2 regions of the Paraburkholderia bryophila genome follow, and region 1 is predicted to be linked to the other one. Evidence: riboswitches for the same ligand, from Rfam matches in the RefSeq annotation. Region 1 holds a riboswitch; the other holds the start of a gene.
The links. A riboswitch is a leader RNA that binds a small molecule or an ion and turns the genes downstream of it on or off. The one in region 1 is predicted to bind glycine.

Region 1 (8,302 bases):
CTGGACATTTCCTACGACGACCGCTTCTTCTCGCAAGGCCCGGACGTGCTCGGCGTCAACGTACTGCGCGGGCCGGCCTATCACCTGGGCGCGGCGCTGAGTTTCGATTTCCAGTCGCGCAAGGAGTCGGACGATCCGCACCTGCACGGCCTCGGCAACGTGGACGGCGGTCCCAAGCTGAAGCTGTTCGGCGACTACACGTGGTGGGCGTTCACCGGATCGGTGGCGCTGTATCAGGATATCGCCGGGCATCATCAAGGCACGACGATCAGCACCGATCTGGTGGCGTCGGCGCCAGTGGGCGGCTGGCTGTTCTCGGTCGGGCCGGGCTTCACTTGGGCCAACGGAACGTACACGCGGACGTTTTTCGGCGTCTCGCAGCAGCAGAGCGCGGCGTCGGGTTTGCCCACGTACAACACCAGCGCCGGCATACGCGATATCCATATGAATGCGATGGTGACTTACGATTTTTCGCGGCACTGGAACGGCTCGGTCGCCGCGACCTTCGGGCGCCTCGAACACAACGCGGCAAATAGCCCGATTACCGAAAAGCGCTTCGAGTTGAATACGCTGGCGTCGGTGAATTACAAGTTCTGATTGTTGTTGAATGCGCGCCTGGCGGGCCGGCTTGCATCGATGTCGGCCCCGACTCAAGCGCGCAATCGGTGAAACGCCGCTCAGGCGTCGTCGCCCAGATCGTCGACCGCGATCCCCAACTCCGCGGCCATGCGTCGCACTACCGTCTGGAGCCGGCTCACTTCTTCCGCGAGCCGCTTCTGCTCGGCCTTCACCGCCTCGAACGCGGATAACGGCACGGATTCGTCGTCATCGCCCGGCTGGGCCAGTTCGCTCGCGCTGACTTCACCGCACAGCAGATGCGTCCAGCGGTTCTCGCGCTCGCCCGGCGTGCGGGCCAGTTTGACGACGCGCGGCGGGTCGTTGGCCGCGAGCTCGTCGAGAAACGCCTCGACCGACGAGATGTCCGCGAAACCATGCAAACGCGCGCTGTTCAGGCGCAATTCGGCCGCGGTCTGCGGGCCGCGCAGCAGCAAGGTGGTCAGCAACGCGCCCGACTGGCTCGGCAAGCCTAGCACCCGGTTCATGTTCTGCTCGAAACGCGGCACGCGGCTGCTGCTGCCTTCCATCACCAGGCTCAGCCGTTTCAGACCGTCGACGGCGGTCAGCACTTCGGCTTCGGTGGCGTTCATCACCGGCGCGCGGCCGGTTTTCTGATTGCAACCCAGGGTCAGCGCGTTCAACGACAGCGGATAACTGTCCGGCACGGTGTGCTGCTTTTCGACGAGCACGCTGAGCACGCGCCCTTCGAGCAAGGTCAACGCGCGGAGGGAGGGACGGGAAACAGCGTCGGGAGTGGTGTTCATGGATGATGTTGCGGCTGGAGTCGCCGGGTCTCGTAGATGGGGTGCGTTGCCTTGCACAGCCTGGCGGCGCTTTCTGGATGGCGGCCCCTATGATAAACGGGCCAGACGGTGCGCGGTGGATCAAACCCGGTCGCAGCGCGTCCACGTACGCGCTGCGAGCGGTGAACGCAGGGCCGAACTTCAATCCACCTTTTTGTTCCAATTGACGAATTTCCATATTCGAGATAATTTCCCGAATATGGAACAAACGCTCCCCGACGACAACGCCATCGACCGCCGCATCGCGCAGCGTCTGCGAGCGCTACGCGCCGAACGCAACTGGTCGCTCGACGATCTCGCGCGGCTCAGCGGCGTCAGCCGCGCCACGCTGTCACGCCTCGAAAACGCCGCCGTGAGCCCGACCGCGAGCGTGCTCGGCAAGCTGTGCGTGGCCTACGGCCTGCCGATGTCGCGCCTCATGCATATGGTCGAAGAGGACTTCGCGCCGCTAGTGCCGCGCGCCGCGCAGCCCTTGTGGAGCGACGACGCCGCCGGCTTCCGGCGCCGCTCCGTGTCGCCGCCCGCGCAGGCGTTGGCCGGCGAGGCGCTGGAGTGCGAACTCGAACCCGGCGCGCACATTAGCTACGACGAGTCGCCAAGGCCCGGGCTTGAACATCATCTGATTTTGCTGGAAGGCCAACTGCGGATCACCGTCGACGGTCAAAGCCACGACCTGCAACCTGGCGACTGCCTGCGCTACCGGCTCTTCGGCCCGAGCGCTTTCGAGACGCCCGCACACAGCGGGGCCCATTATTTTCTTTTCATTGTGTGAGCCGAGATGAGCGCCATGACCATCACCCCCTTTTCCGCCGACGATCTCGAACGCCATCTGCCGGAACTCGGCGCGCTGCTGCATGCGTGCGTGCATGACGGCGCCAGCGTCGGTTTCGTGCTGCCCCACGGTCTCGACGAGAGCGAAGCGTTCTGGCGCGGCAAGGTGTTGCCGACGCTGCGAAGCGGCCGGCTGGTTCTGCTCGTCGCGCGCGAGGGCGACGTGATCGCCGGCACCGTGCAACTGGATTACGACACGATGCCAAACCAGCGACATCGCGCCGATGTGCGCAAGCTGCTGATTCATCCGGCGTGGCGTCGTCGGGGAATCGCCCGTGCCTTGATGATTGAGTTGGAGCGGCACGCGCAGCGTTTGCAGCGCAGCCTGCTCACGCTCGACACGCGTACCGGCGATCATGCCGAGCCGCTTTATACCGCGCTGGGTTATCGGGCGGTCGGCGTGATCCCCGGTTACGCGCAGGGTCCGGATGAAGCGTGTCTGGAGGCGGCCACGTTCATGTATAAATCGCTCGAAGCGGCGGACGCGCAAACGACGGCGTGATCTATGCGGCGCTCGCGGTGGCCGCTTACCGTTGTTCGCGCGCCGCGCTCTCCGCGCTCAATGTAAAGCGCTCCGCTGACCGCGCAGCCCCGCTCAACAACGCGAATCAACGACGCGAATCGAGCGCGATCCGCACCGCGAGTCCGGCGAGCACCGTGCCCATCAGCCAGCGCTGCACCCTCAGCCACACGGGGCGCCCCGCGAGAAACCCGGCGATCGACCCCGCCATGCTCGCGATAATCGCATTCACCGTCACGCTGACCACGATCTGCACGCAGCCCAAAGCAAGCGACTGCGACAGCACGCTGCCATGTCCCGGCGAAATGAATTGCGGCAGCAGCGACAGATACATCACCGCGATCTTCGGATTCGCGAGGTTGGTGACGAAGCCCATGGTGAACAGCTTACGGGGGCTGTCGTGCGGCAGGTCGCGCACCTGGAACGGCGAGCGGCCGCCGGGTTTGACTGCCTGCCACGCGAGATACAGCAGATACAGCGCACCGCCGAAGCGCAACGCGTCGTACGCGAAAGGCACCGTGAGCAACAGCGCCGTAATGCCGAACGCCGCGCAGAACATATAGAACACGAAACCGAGCGCCACGCCGCCGAGAGACACGAGACCGGCGCGCTTGCCCTGGCAGAGCGATCGCGAGATCAGATAGATCATGTTCGGTCCCGGCGTGAGCACCATGCCCAATGAAACCAGACCGAAAGCGAGCAGCGTTGTGAAGGCGGGCACGGCATTCTCCTCGTTGACGAGTGGGGGATTGTGCCGCCGACTATAGCCGATCGCCGCCACGCCGACCCGGTACACAATCGCAACGCACGGACAGGACAGCACACACGCATTCACTCATTCACGCGCGTTGCGCTGCGCTGCAGCGCAACGCACGAAACACTTGCGGCAATAATTTTTGCCCGGTATCGTCGTACCGTTCTGCAATGCAGCGCGGGAGAGATCGTCATGCGGTAAGTGACGACGCCGACGGAGCAACCGCCCCGGAAACTCTCAGGCAAAAGGACCGCGCAGCAGGAACATCTGGAGAGCGACGCCGCTGACACTCGCGCGCGTCCACCGAAGGGGATTCCCCACTCCGGCTCGCATCGGGCCGGCATGGCGCGGGAAGAAACTCTCAGGTACAGGGACAGATGGGGCATCGACGCCGGTTTCGACACGAAATCGACACCGGTGATGCTCAACTTATCTGGACCATGTCATGTCACGAATCGCCATTATCGGCGCCGGCATTACCGGCGTCACGACGGCTCACGCCCTCGCGCAACGCGGCCACCACGTCACCGTTTTCGAGCGCCATCGCTATGCGGCGATGGAGACGTCGTTTGCCAACGGCGGCCAGTTATCGGCCAGCAACGCCGAAGTCTGGAACAGCACCGCCACCGTGCTGAAGGGTCTACGCTGGATGCTCACGCGCGACGCCCCACTGCTGCTCAATCCGCTGCCCACGTGGCACAAATATTCGTGGATGGGCGAATTCCTGCGGCAGATCCCGCACTATCGGAGCAACACGGTCGAGACCGTGCGGCTCGCGATTGCCGCGCGCGAACATCTGTTTTCGACGGCGCGTAGCGAAGGCATCGAGTTCGATCTCGAGCGGCGCGGCATTCTGCATATCTACAAGACGCAGAAGGATTTCGCTGCGGCGAACAAGGTGAATGCGTTGCTGCGCGAAGGCGGCCTTGACCGAAATCCGGTGTCGGCGACCGAGTTGCAGCGGATCGAACCCACGCTGCAAGGCGATTTCTTCGGCGGTTTTTTCACGCCGTCCGATTCGACCGGCGACATCCACAAGTTCACGCGCGGTCTCGCGGATGCCTGTGTGCGGCACGGCGTCGAGTTTCACTACGATGCCGAGATCACGGCGATCGATCAGCCCGCAGAGGGCAAGTTTTCGCTGACGGTCAATCTGGAAGGCGAGTCGCAGCGCTTTGCGTTCGAGCGGATCGTCGTATGCGCCGGCGTGAAGAGTCGCGATTTCGCGGCGATGCTGGGCGATCACGTGAACATCTATCCGGTGAAAGGCTATTCGATCACCGTCTGTCTCGACGACGAGACCAGTCAACAGCGCGCGCCATGGGTGAGCCTGCTTGACGATAGCGCGAAGATCGTCACGAGCCGGCTCGGCGCGGATCGATTCCGGGTGGCGGGCACGGCGGAGATCAACGGCTTCAACCGCGATATCCGCTCGGACCGGATTGCGCCGCTGGTGGACTGGACACGGCGTTACTTCCCCGAAGTGTCGACTTCGCGCGTGATTCCGTGGGCGGGTTTGCGGCCGATGTTGCCGAGCATGCTGCCCAAGGTGGGACGTGGCAAACGGCAAGGCGTGTTCTACAACACGGGGCACGGGCATCTGGGGTGGACGTTGTCGGCGGCGACGGCGCAGGCGGTGGCTAGCGCGATTCAATAGCCTCGGGGTGTAGCGCGCGCCTGCTGCGGAAAGTATCGATACAGCAGGCGCGAACGCCGTGAATGGAGATCAAAAGCGGCCGTGGTCGAATGCAAAGTCCGTCACATCTGCTAGTGTTCTCCCACCCCCGCAATCTCTGTGGAGAACCCATGCCACACAACCGTTCTGCGAAACACACCAGCAGCAGACCGCGCCTGACCGACACCCAGATCGCCGCCGAAGCGACCCGTCGTCTCGCCTGGGACACCGCCGTCCCCGAACACGCCATCAAGGTCAAAGTCGCCGCTGGCCGCATCACGCTGCACGGCGAACTGCAACGCGATCAGCAACGAACCGCCGCACTCGAAGACGTCACGCGTCTGTTCGGCGTCACCGGCGTGTCGGATCGCACGACCATCAAGGCGAAATAAGCGGCGAAACAAGAGGCCAAATAACAGGCAAAATAAGCTCAGTGCGCCTCGGCGTGCAACAACGTCCGGCAATGCCTCGCGATCTGCTTTTCCTCTTCGGTATGAATGGCCCTCACCTTGCCCGCCGCGTCGCCCTCCACGAGTCCCATGAACGCGAGCCCGTCACACACGCGGCGGCGAATTTCCGCACTGTGCTCGCCGATGCCTCCGGTGAACACCAGCAGATCGATCCCACCGAGCAGAGCGGCGTAAGCGCCGATCGTCTTGCGAACCGCTGTAGAAAACGCATCGAGCGCCAGCGCCGCATTGGCGTCGCCCGACGCGGCGAGTTTTTCCAGCGCCTGCATATCGCTTTCGCCATCCGTATAACCGGCGAGGCCGCTGTGCCGATTCAATAGCGTCTCCAACGCGGCGGCGTCCAACTTCTCGACCCGCATCAGATACAACAGCACACCGGGATCGAGATCGCCGCTGCGCGTGCCCATCGGCACACCGCCGGTCGGCGTCAACCCCATCGACGTATCGACCGATTGACCGTCGCGCAACGCGCACAGGCTCGCCCCATTGCCGAGATGCGCGAATACCGCCCGCGACGGCAACGCAGCGCCAAGCTGCGTCACCAGCGACTCATACGACAGCCCGTGAAAGCCGTAGCGGATCACCCCCGACTTCACATACCGCCGCGGCAACGCGAGTTGCGCCGCGCGCGGCGGCAACGTTGCATGAAACGCGGTATCGAAGCAGGCGAAATGCGGCGCGTCGCCGAAAATCCGCGCGGCCTCGTCGATCAGTGCGAGCGCCGGCGGAATATGCAGCGGCGCGAAATGCACGGCGTCCTGTAGCCGTTGACGCACTTCGGGCGTGAGCCGTTGATGCTTGCGCAAATGCGGCCCGCCATGCACCACCCGATGCCCAACCGCCGCGGGCCGCCCGTGACCCTGCTGCGCGAGCACCTCGGCGAGCTTGCGCAACGCGTCGGTCTGCGACTCGAGCACCCGCTCCTGCTGCACCAGCACGCGGCCGTCGGGCGCCTTGATCAGCAGGCTGCCGTCGCTGCGCCCGATGCCTTCCGCACTGCCGGCGAGCAGCAACGCTTCGTCGCCGCCGGCATAGGTGAACAGCCCGAACTTCAGCGACGACGACCCGCTGTTCAGCACCAGAATCGTCGGCACCGGGGCGCGCTCTTGTGTGTCCATAGCCTGCCTCGCTCAGCCTTTCCAGGTCCAGTTGCGGATCTCTTCCTTGTCGATGCCTTCGGCATGCGCATAAGCAAGATGTTCGATGATCTGGCCGCGCAGCCATTCCTTCGCATGATCGCCGACGCCGCGCAGCGCCGGCACGCGATCGATCACGTCGATGGCAAGCGAGAAACGGTCTACCTGGTTGATGATCGCCAGTTCGAGCGGCGTGTTGATGTTGCCCTTCTCGTGATAGCCGTGCACGTGCAGATTGTCGTGATTGGTGCGGTTATAGGTCAGCTTGTGCACCAGCGAAGCATACGAATGGAAGTTGAAAATCACCGGCTTGCTGGTGGTGAACAGCGAATCGAAATCGCGGCTCGACAGCCCGTGCGGATGCGCATGCTCGGGCATCAAACGAAACAGATCGACCACGTTGACGAAGCGGATCTTCAGATCGGCGAAACGCGCCTTCAGAATCTCTACCGCGGCGAGCGCTTCCATGGTCGCGATGTCGCCCGCGCAGGCGATCACCACGTCCGGTTCGACGCCCTGATCGGTCGACGCCCAGTCCCAGATGCCGATGCCCTTGGTGCAATGCGTGACGGCCGCGTCCATGTCGAGATACTGCAGATGCGGCTGCTTGTCGGCGACGATCACGTTGACGTAGTCGCGCGAACGCAGGCAATGATCGGCGACGCTCAGCAGGCAGTTCGCGTCGGGTGGCAGATAAATACGTACCACGTCCGGGCTTTTATTCGTGACCACGTCGAGAAAGCCCGGGTCCTGATGCGTGAAGCCGTTGTGATCCTGACGCCAGACCAGCGACGTGATCAGCAGATTGATCGACGGCACCGGCTGCCGCCAGCCGAGGTCGCGCTTGGCTTTTTCCAGCCACTTGGCGTGCTGGTTGAACATCGAATCGATCACGTGGACAAACGCTTCGTAGGTCGCGAACAGGCCGTGACGGCCGGTCAGCACGTAACCTTCGAACCAGCCTTCGAGCGTGTGTTCGCTCAGCATTTCCATCACGCGGCCGTCGGTGGCGAGGTCGCCGCCGTCGGCATCGCTCGCTTCGGTCTGCGCGAGCCAGGTCTTTTCGGACGCCTCGTAGATCGCCGTCAGCTTGTTGCTGGCCGTCTCGTCGGGGCCGAATACGCGGAAGTTCGTCATGTTGTTGCGCATCACGTCGCGCAGGAACGTGCCGAGCACTTCGGTGGGCGACGTGTACGAGCCGGCCGGTTTTTTCACCGCGACGGCGTAGTCGCTGAACGCCGGCAGGTCGAGCGTCTTGCACAGCAAACCGCCGTTCGCGTGCGGATTGGCGCTGATACGGCGCGCGCCTTCGGGCGCGAGTTCGCGCAGTTCTTCGACGAGACGCCCCGCTTCGTCGAACAACGACTCGGGCTCGTAACTGCGCAGCCAGTGCTCGACCAGCTTCAGGCTTTTGCCATTCGTGACGGGATCGAGCACCGGCACCTGGTGCGCGCGCCACGAGCCTTCCACTTTATGGCCGTCTACTTCTTTCGGA
Region 2 (8,302 bases), on a different contig from region 1:
ATCCTTGCTGAGCTGGCCGAGATTTTCGAGCGTCGCGCCGCGCCAGCCGTAGATCGCCTGATCGTCGTCGCCCACTGCGGTGAAAGCCGCGCGCTTGCCGGCCAGCTGCTTCACCAGTTCGTACTGGCACGCGTTGGTGTCCTGATACTCGTCGATCAGCAGATAGCGCAGCTTGTTTTGCCAGCGGTCGCGCACCGGCTCGTTTTTCTCGAAGAGCTCGGCGGGCAGGCGGATCAAATCGTCGAAATCGACTGCCTGATACGCGTGCAGCGTCGCCACGTAATTGCGGTAAACGATCGCGGCCTGATGCTCGTCTTCGTTCGCGGCGATCGCCATCGCCTGTTCCGGCATGATCATGCCGTTTTTCCACAGCGAGATGATCGACTGGATCTTGCGGATGAAACCCTTGTCCGTGGACCCCACCTGCTCCTGGATCATCCCGAAGCAATCGTCCGAATCCATGATCGAGAACTGCGGCTTTAGTCCGACGTGTTCCGCTTCCTGCCGCAGAATCTGCACGCCGAGCGAGTGGAAGGTGCAGACCGTCAACTGATTGACGGGCACTTTGCGGCCTTCCTTGCCGGGCGTGGTGAGCGTTTTGCCTTCGAGCAGCTTGCCCACGCGCTCGCGCATTTCCAGCGCGGCCTTGTTGGTGAATGTGACGGCGGCGATGTGGCGCGGCTCGAAGCCCTTGGCCTCGATCAGGTGCGCAATTTTCTGCGTGATCACGCGCGTCTTGCCGCTGCCGGCGCCGGCGAGCACGAGACACGGGCCGTCAAGATAACGGACCGCTTCATTCTGGGCGGGGTTCAGGCCTGCGGACATCGTGTGTGGATGGGTAATGCGGTTGAAGGCGGCGGAAGACGCGGCGGCCCGGCATTGCCGGCCGGCGGTCTGGAGGCCCAAGATCATGCTGCGTGGCACCGGCGGCTGGTACGGGTGCCCTGCGCGCCGCGCGGGTGTTCCGGCCCGCTTGGGTTCGCGCGAGAGGAGCGATGTTAACACGGATGAATATGACGGACGACGACGCTAGTCGACCTTCCGTGCCGCAGTGCCGGCTGACTTCGCCTGACAGGCACGCCGGACAATCCGTGACTGCCACGCCCGCGGGCCGCCGCCCGAACATGCCACAATTACAGCGTTGCGCGCCGACGCCGCGGTGGCCAGGCGGCGCGCCGTTTTTGCAGGAAGACACGCATGTCCGCATCGCTGAAGATTGGATTGATGGGTTACGGTTTTGCTGGCGCCACCTTTCATGCGCCGGTGATCGACCACTGCGGGCGCGCGAGCGTCGCGGCGATTGCGACGGGCCGGCCGGAGCAGGCGCTCGCCGACTATCCGCACGCGAAAGTGGTGGCCGATCTCGACGCGTTGCTCGCGCTCGAGGAAATCGACTGCGTCGTGATCGCGACGCCCAACGACACGCACTTCGACCTCGCGCGCCGCACGCTGGAAGCCGGCAAACACGTGGTGGTCGACAAGCCGGTCACGCTCACCGCCGCCGACGCGCATACGCTCGCCAACATCGCGCTGGCCCGCGGCAAGCGGTTCGTGCCGTTCCATAACCGCCGCTGGGACGGCGATTTCATGACCGTGCGCGACCTGCTCGCCGCCGGGACCTTGGGGCGCGTCACGCAATTCGAATCGCATTTCGACCGCTTTCGTCCGGAAGTGCGGCAACGCTGGCGCGAAGAGGCGTCGCGCGGCGGCGGCCTGCTGTTCGACCTTGGGCCGCATCTGATCGACCAGGCGCTCGCGTTATTCGGCGCGCCGCAGACCGTATCGGCGACCGTGCGCACGCATCGCGACGAAGCCAGCGCGCCGGACTACGTGCACATTCAACTCGGCTATGGCGAATTCGAGGTCGTGCTGCACGCCAGCGCGCTCACCATGCTGCTCGCGCCGCGGTTCGCGATCCACGGCACGCGCGGGAGCTACGTGAAATACGGGCTCGACACCCAGGAAGATCAGTTGAAGGCCGGTCTGCGCCCCGGCGACGAGGGCTTCGCCGCCGGCAATACAGCGGGCGTGCTGCGCGTGCTGGAAGGCGATCAGGAAGTGGAACAGGAACTGCCGACGCTTAACGGCGATTACGCCGGCTTCTACATTGCCCTCGCCGATGCGATCCAGAACGGCGTGAAATTCCCGGTCAGCGCTCAGGAAGCCGTCGACGTCATGACGATTATCGAACTGGCTGCGCGCAGTTCGGAGGAAGGCGTCCGTTTGCCGTTCGAGCGGATTCGCTAAGGGGTTGGCCGGCGGGTTGGCCGACGTCCGGCGACGGTCTGTGTACCCAAAACCCGGTTCACCAGCGTCGCCGCGCCGCCTGAAACTGACAAGCCCGAAAGGAACATAACGTTACAAATAAGCGCCCCTCTCCGGTCAGCGCGAACGCCGTCTTATCCGTTGCTACCCGGGTAGCACCAGAAAACGACAACGACTTCCGGAGAGTCCATGCCCCGTATCATTCGCGCAGTAGCAGCATGCGCTTTGCTCAGTTCGCTCGCCGCTTGCGTGGTGGCACCCCAACCGGCGCCGGCCCCGCGCCCTAACCCGCAGCAGATCGCGTATGAGCGCCTGCATCAGGTCGACGGCCGTATCGACAACCTGAGCCGCCGCATCGACGCTCACGTCAACCAAGGCTACTACCCGCCCCCGCAAGGCGGCGCGCTGCATCACCGCCTCGACGTGATCCGTCAGGAATCGCACGACATGGCGGCGCAACACGGCGGCGGGCTGTCCGGCGACGAACAGCGCGTGCTGAACCAGGAACTGGACAACGCGGCACACGCCATCGGCGAATAATCGCGCCAGTTCAGGTCATGCGGTACAAAAGAAGCGCGGGCATCACGTCCCGCGCTTTTTTTTGACAGGCGCAATCGCGCTGCGCCAATCCCCGCGCCGCTCGCGCGCCTTTATTTGACAAGCTCGGGGGCGTCGCGTACATTCGCCGCACGCGTCGGGAGAGCGTGCTGGCCGCTGAAAATCGCAGGCCGCGCCGCCGAAGGGGCACACCCGCAAACTCTCAGGCAAAAGGACCGACCGCGTCGAAAAACCCGCCTCCAGGCAACATCGGGGCTCCGGTTTTTCGCACTCTGGAGAGCGGCAGTAGCCATCTGCAAATGCAGATTCCGGCAGGCTGCCCACCGAAGGGGCGCGCGTTTCACCGCGACACGTCAACGTGTTCGCGGCAACGCAATCTCTCAGGTATCGAGGACAGAGGGGCCATGCAGCGCATCGCTCGCAGCCATCAGGCCGCGAGGCGTCGTGCCGCATGGCCTTTTTTGTTTCGCGAGACGCCTGAGGCCCCATGACCGAACTCAAACACACCCCGCTCCACGCCACCCATCGTGCGCTCAACGCCCGCATGGTCGATTTCGGCGGCTGGGACATGCCCGTCAACTATGGCTCGCAGATCGACGAACACCGCGCGGTGCGCACCGACGCCGGCATGTTCGACGTCTCGCACATGTGCGTCGTCGATTTCACCGGCGAGCGCGTGCGCGCGTTCTTCGACTACGCACTGGCCAATAACGTCGGCAAGCTGCAAACCCCGGGTCGCGCGCTCTACTCCTGTCTGCTGAACCCGAACGGCGGCGTGATCGACGATCTGATCGTCTATTACTTCGGCGAAGATCACTTCCGCGTGGTCGTCAACGCCGGCACCGCCGACAAAGACATCGCGTGGTTCGGCCAGCTCAACGCCGAAGGCAGCTTCGGCCTGACCATCACGCCGCGTCGCGATTACGCGATCGTCGCCGTGCAAGGCCCGAACGCGCGCGATAAAGTCTGGCAAACCGTGCCGGCCGCGCGCGCCGCGACTGAAACGTTGAAGCCGTTCAACGCCGCCCGTATCGACGGCACGCCGTTTGGCGAACTCACCGTAGCCCGCACCGGCTACACCGGCGAAGACGGCTTCGAAATCATCGTGCCGGCGGAACACGTCGCCGCCCTGTGGGACGCGCTGCTGGCGCAAGGCGTCCGCCCGGCCGGCCTCGGCGCGCGCGACACGCTGCGCCTCGAAGCCGGCATGAACCTGTACGGCCAGGATATGGACGACAACGTCTCGCCGCTCGACGCCGGTCTCGCATGGACCGTCGACCTCACGTCGCCGCGTGCCTTCGTCGGCAAGGACAAGCTGGAAGCGGACGGCTCGCAGGCCGCGTTCGTCGGCCTGATCCTGCTGAAAGACAACGGCAAGGCCGCAGGCGTGCTGCGTGCTCATCAGAAAGTCGTCACGCCGCACGGCGAAGGCGAAATCACCAGCGGCACGTTTTCCCCGACCATGCAGGAATCGATCGCCTTTGCGCGCGTGCCGAAAGGCGTGCAGCCGGGCGACACCGTTCACGTTCAGATTCGTGACAAAAACGTTCCCGCAAGCGTGGTAAAACTGCCGTTCGTGCGCAACGGCAAAGTGCTCGCGGTTTAAGCAGGCCGGCGCGTACGCTTCCCCCTTTATTGAACACCATCCGAACACCGCATAGGAGCATCCGATGAGCATCCCGGCCGATCTGAAATATACCGAATCGCACGAATGGGTCCGCACTGAAGCGGACGGCACGCTGACGGTCGGCATTACCGACCACGCGCAGGAAGCGCTCGGCGATATCGTCTTCTTCGAAGTCCAGGAACTCGGCAAGAACGTCGAAGCCGGCGACACCGTCGCCGTGATCGAATCGGTGAAAGCCGCTTCCGATATCTACGCACCGGTCTCGGGCGAAATCATCGAAGCGAACACCGCCGTTGCCGACACGCCCGATTCGGTGAACACCACGCCGTACGACAGCTGGCTCTTCAAGATCAAGCCGTCCGACGATGCCACGCACGATCGTCTGATCGATGCCGACGCGTACGCCAAGGCCATCGGCGCCTGATTCACCTTTACGTTTAACCCGTCAGGTGCGGCGGGTCCCTTTCGAAAGAACGGACAGCCGCACCGCCAGGAACACCCATGAAGCTCGAACACCCGGATCGTCTGATGAACCGCACTCCTCTCTCGCTCGCCGCGCTCGAAGTGCATGACGCCTTCGCCGAACGGCACATCGGCCCGGATACGGCCGACCAGCACGCCATGCTCGAAGCCCTCGGCTTCGCATCGCGCGCCGCGTTGATCGACGCCGTCATTCCGAAGACGATCCGCCGCACCGAAACGCTGCCGCTCGGCCCCTTCGCGCAACCGAAGAGCGAAGCCGAAGCACTCGCCGCGTTGCGTGAACTCGCGGACAAGAACCAGGTGTTCCGCTCGTACATCGGGCAGGGCTATTACAACGCGCACACCCCGACGGTGATCCTGCGCAACGTGCTGGAAAATCCGGCGTGGTACACCGCGTACACGCCGTATCAGCCGGAAATCTCGCAAGGCCGTCTTGAAGCGCTGCTGAACTTCCAGCAGATGATCGTCGACCTGACCGGTCTGGCGATCTCGAACGCGTCGCTGCTCGACGAAGCGACCGCCGCCGCCGAAGCGATGACGCTGCTGCAACGCGTGGGCAAGTCGAAGTCGACCGTGTTCTTCGTCGCCGACGACGTGCTGCCGCAAACCATCGAAGTGGTGAAGACGCGCGCCACGCCGGTCGGCATCGAAGTGAAAGTGGGCCCGGCTGCTGAAGCCGCCAGCGCGAATGCGTTCGGCGTGCTGCTGCAATACCCCGGCGTAAACGGCGACGTGCGCGACTACCGCGCGCTCACCGAAGCGATCCACGCCGCGGGCGGTCATGTGGTGGTCGCCGCCGACCTGCTCGCGCTGACCGTGCTCACGCCGCCGGGCGAATGGGGCGCGGACGTGGCCGTCGGCAACACGCAGCGGTTCGGCGTGCCGGTTGGTTTCGGCGGTCCGCACGCGGCTTACCTCGCGGTGCGTGACGAATTCAAGCGTCAGATGCCGGGCCGTCTCGTCGGCGTCACCGTCGACGCGCAAGGCAATCCCGCGCTGCGCCTCGCGCTGCAAACGCGCGAACAACATATTCGCCGCGAGAAGGCGACCTCGAACGTGTGTACCGCGCAAGCGCTGCTCGCCATCATGGCCAGCATGTACGCGGTGTATCACGGCCCGCACGGTCTGAAGACGATCGCGCTGCGCGTGAACCGCATCGCCGCGCTGCTCGCCGAAGGCGCACAGCAACTCGGCTACACGCTCGCCAACGAAAACTTCTTCGACACGCTTACGTTCAACAGCGGCGCACGCACGCAAGCGCTGCACGACGCGGCGAACGCGAAGCGCATCAACCTGCGCCGCGTGAGCGACACGCAAGTGGGCCTGTCGATCGACGAAACCACCTCGCGCCGCGACCTGGCCGATCTGCTCGCGGTGTTCGCCGAAGCCGCCGGTTCGAAAGACGTGCCGCAGATCGACACGCTCGACGAAAAACTCGCGGCGTCGAACACCGCGTCGGTGCCGGCCGCGCTCGAACGCACCAGCGCGTACCTCACGCACCACGTGTTCAACCGTCACCATTCTGAAACGGAAATGCTGCGCTATCTGCGTAGCCTCTCCGACAAAGACCTCGCGCTCGACCGCTCGATGATCCCGCTCGGCTCGTGCACGATGAAGCTGAACGCGACGTCGGAAATGCTACCGGTCACGTGGCCCGAATTCGGTCAGATCCATCCGTTCGCACCGGCTGAGCAAACCGTCGGCTACCGCGAAATGATCGATCAGCTCGAAGAAATGCTGGTCGCCGCGACGGGTTATGCGGCGGTTTCACTTCAACCGAATGCCGGCTCGCAAGGCGAGTACGCGGGTCTGCTGATCATCCACGCGTATCACGCGTCGCGCGGCGAAGCGCATCGCAACGTCTGCCTGATTCCCGCTTCGGCGCACGGCACGAACCCGGCGTCGGCACAAATGGCCGGCATGCAGGTGGTCGTGGTGGCGTGCGACGCGCAAGGTAACGTCGATATCGACGATCTGAAGAAGAAGGCCGATCAACACGCCGACAAACTCGCGGCGATCATGATCACGTATCCGTCCACGCACGGCGTGTTCGAGGCGAACGTGCGCGAAATCTGCGAGATCGTGCACGCGCACGGCGGCCAGGTGTACGTGGACGGCGCGAACATGAACGCGATGGTCGGGTTGTGCGCGCCGGGTCAATTCGGCGGCGACGTGTCGCACCTGAATCTGCACAAGACGTTCTGCATTCCCCATGGCGGCGGCGGACCGGGCGTCGGTCCGGTCGCGGTCGGCGCGCATCTCGCGCAGTTCCTGCCGAACCAGCTCTCGTCGGGCTATGAGCGCGCGCCGAACGGAATCGGCGCAGTGTCGGGCGCACCGTTCGGTTCGGCGTCGATCCTGCCGATCTCGTGGATGTACATCGCGATGATGGGCGCGAAGAACCTCACCGCCGCGACGGAAACCGCCATCCTCAACGCGAACTACGTCGCGAACAAACTGGCGCCGCATTATCCGGTGCTGTATTCGGGCCCCGGCGGACTGGTCGCGCACGAATGCATTCTCGATCTGCGTCCGTTGAAGGAAACCAGCGGCATCAGCGTCGACGACGTCGCCAAGCGTCTCGCCGACTACGGCTTCCACGCGCCGACCATGAGCTTCCCGGTGCCGGGCACGCTGATGGTCGAGCCGACCGAATCGGAATCGAAGGAAGAACTCGACCGTTTCATCGAAGCGATGATTGCGATCCGCGACGAAATCCGTGCCGTCGAAGAAGGCCGCTCGGATCGCGAGGACAATCCGCTGAAGCACGCGCCGCACACGGCGGCGGTCGTGATCGCGGACGACTGGAAGCACGCGTATGCGCGCGAAACCGCAGCGTATCCGCTGCCCACGTTGATCGCGAAGAAGTACTGGCCGCCGGTTGGCCGTGCGGACAACGTGTACGGCGACCGCAATCTGTTCTGCTCCTGCGTGCCGATCGCCGACTACGAGTAAGCGTGGCCGTCCCTGCGCATCGCCTGCGGTTGTAAGGAGGCGGTGCGCGGTTCAGTTCGCATTTCTGTCGCGAGTGGCCGCAAACGGCTAACATCACACACCGAATCAGCCTAACGAGGAGTTTCGCATGGCGCGAAAGGTGCGATCGATGCATAGCCGGACCGGTATCAGGCAAGCCCAGAAGACGTGGCAGCAGGCTTGTGCGTTCACGCTGGCGAGCGCGGCGTTGCTGCTGCCGTTGCGGCAGGCGCAGGCGGCGATGAATTTTTGCGCGGCGCCCGCGCTGCAAACCAGCGAACGCACGAATGCCGATCCCGGTGTGAAAGCACTGGTCAGCAACGTGCAGGCGCATCTGAACGATCCGCCGCACGCGCTCGATAAACTGCACACCGAGGGCACGCTGCCGCACGAGGG

Region 2: it holds a riboswitch for glycine, as region 1 does, so the genes downstream of both, gcvT (glycine cleavage system aminomethyltransferase GcvT) here and GGD40_RS36150 (D-amino acid dehydrogenase) in region 1, are expected to answer to the same signal.

Annotation. Positions count from the first base shown of each region.
Region 1 is NZ_JACCAS010000002.1:3,420,281-3,428,582, forward strand. Features, by position in the region: gene GGD40_RS36125 (MipA/OmpV family protein) at 1-597, shown strand, start outside; gene GGD40_RS36130 (YceH family protein) at 678-1,382, opposite strand; gene GGD40_RS36135 (helix-turn-helix domain-containing protein) at 1,621-2,193, shown strand; gene GGD40_RS36140 (GNAT family N-acetyltransferase) at 2,200-2,754, shown strand; gene GGD40_RS36145 (LysE family translocator) at 2,861-3,493, opposite strand; glycine riboswitch at 3,695-3,789, shown strand; gene GGD40_RS36150 (D-amino acid dehydrogenase) at 3,972-5,183, shown strand; gene GGD40_RS36155 (BON domain-containing protein) at 5,333-5,593, shown strand; gene GGD40_RS36160 (acetate/propionate family kinase) at 5,632-6,789, opposite strand; gene GGD40_RS36165 (phosphoketolase family protein) at 6,802-8,302, opposite strand, start outside.
Region 2 is NZ_JACCAS010000001.1:2,942,516-2,950,817, reverse strand. Features, by position in the region: gene GGD40_RS13050 (UvrD-helicase domain-containing protein) at 1-825, opposite strand, end outside; gene GGD40_RS13045 (oxidoreductase) at 1,198-2,247, shown strand; gene GGD40_RS13040 (hypothetical protein) at 2,455-2,805, shown strand; glycine riboswitch at 2,951-3,051, shown strand; glycine riboswitch at 3,086-3,230, shown strand; gene gcvT (glycine cleavage system aminomethyltransferase GcvT) at 3,311-4,429, shown strand; gene gcvH (glycine cleavage system protein GcvH) at 4,494-4,874, shown strand; gene gcvP (aminomethyl-transferring glycine dehydrogenase) at 4,952-7,888, shown strand; gene GGD40_RS13020 (alginate lyase family protein) at 8,016-8,302, shown strand, end outside.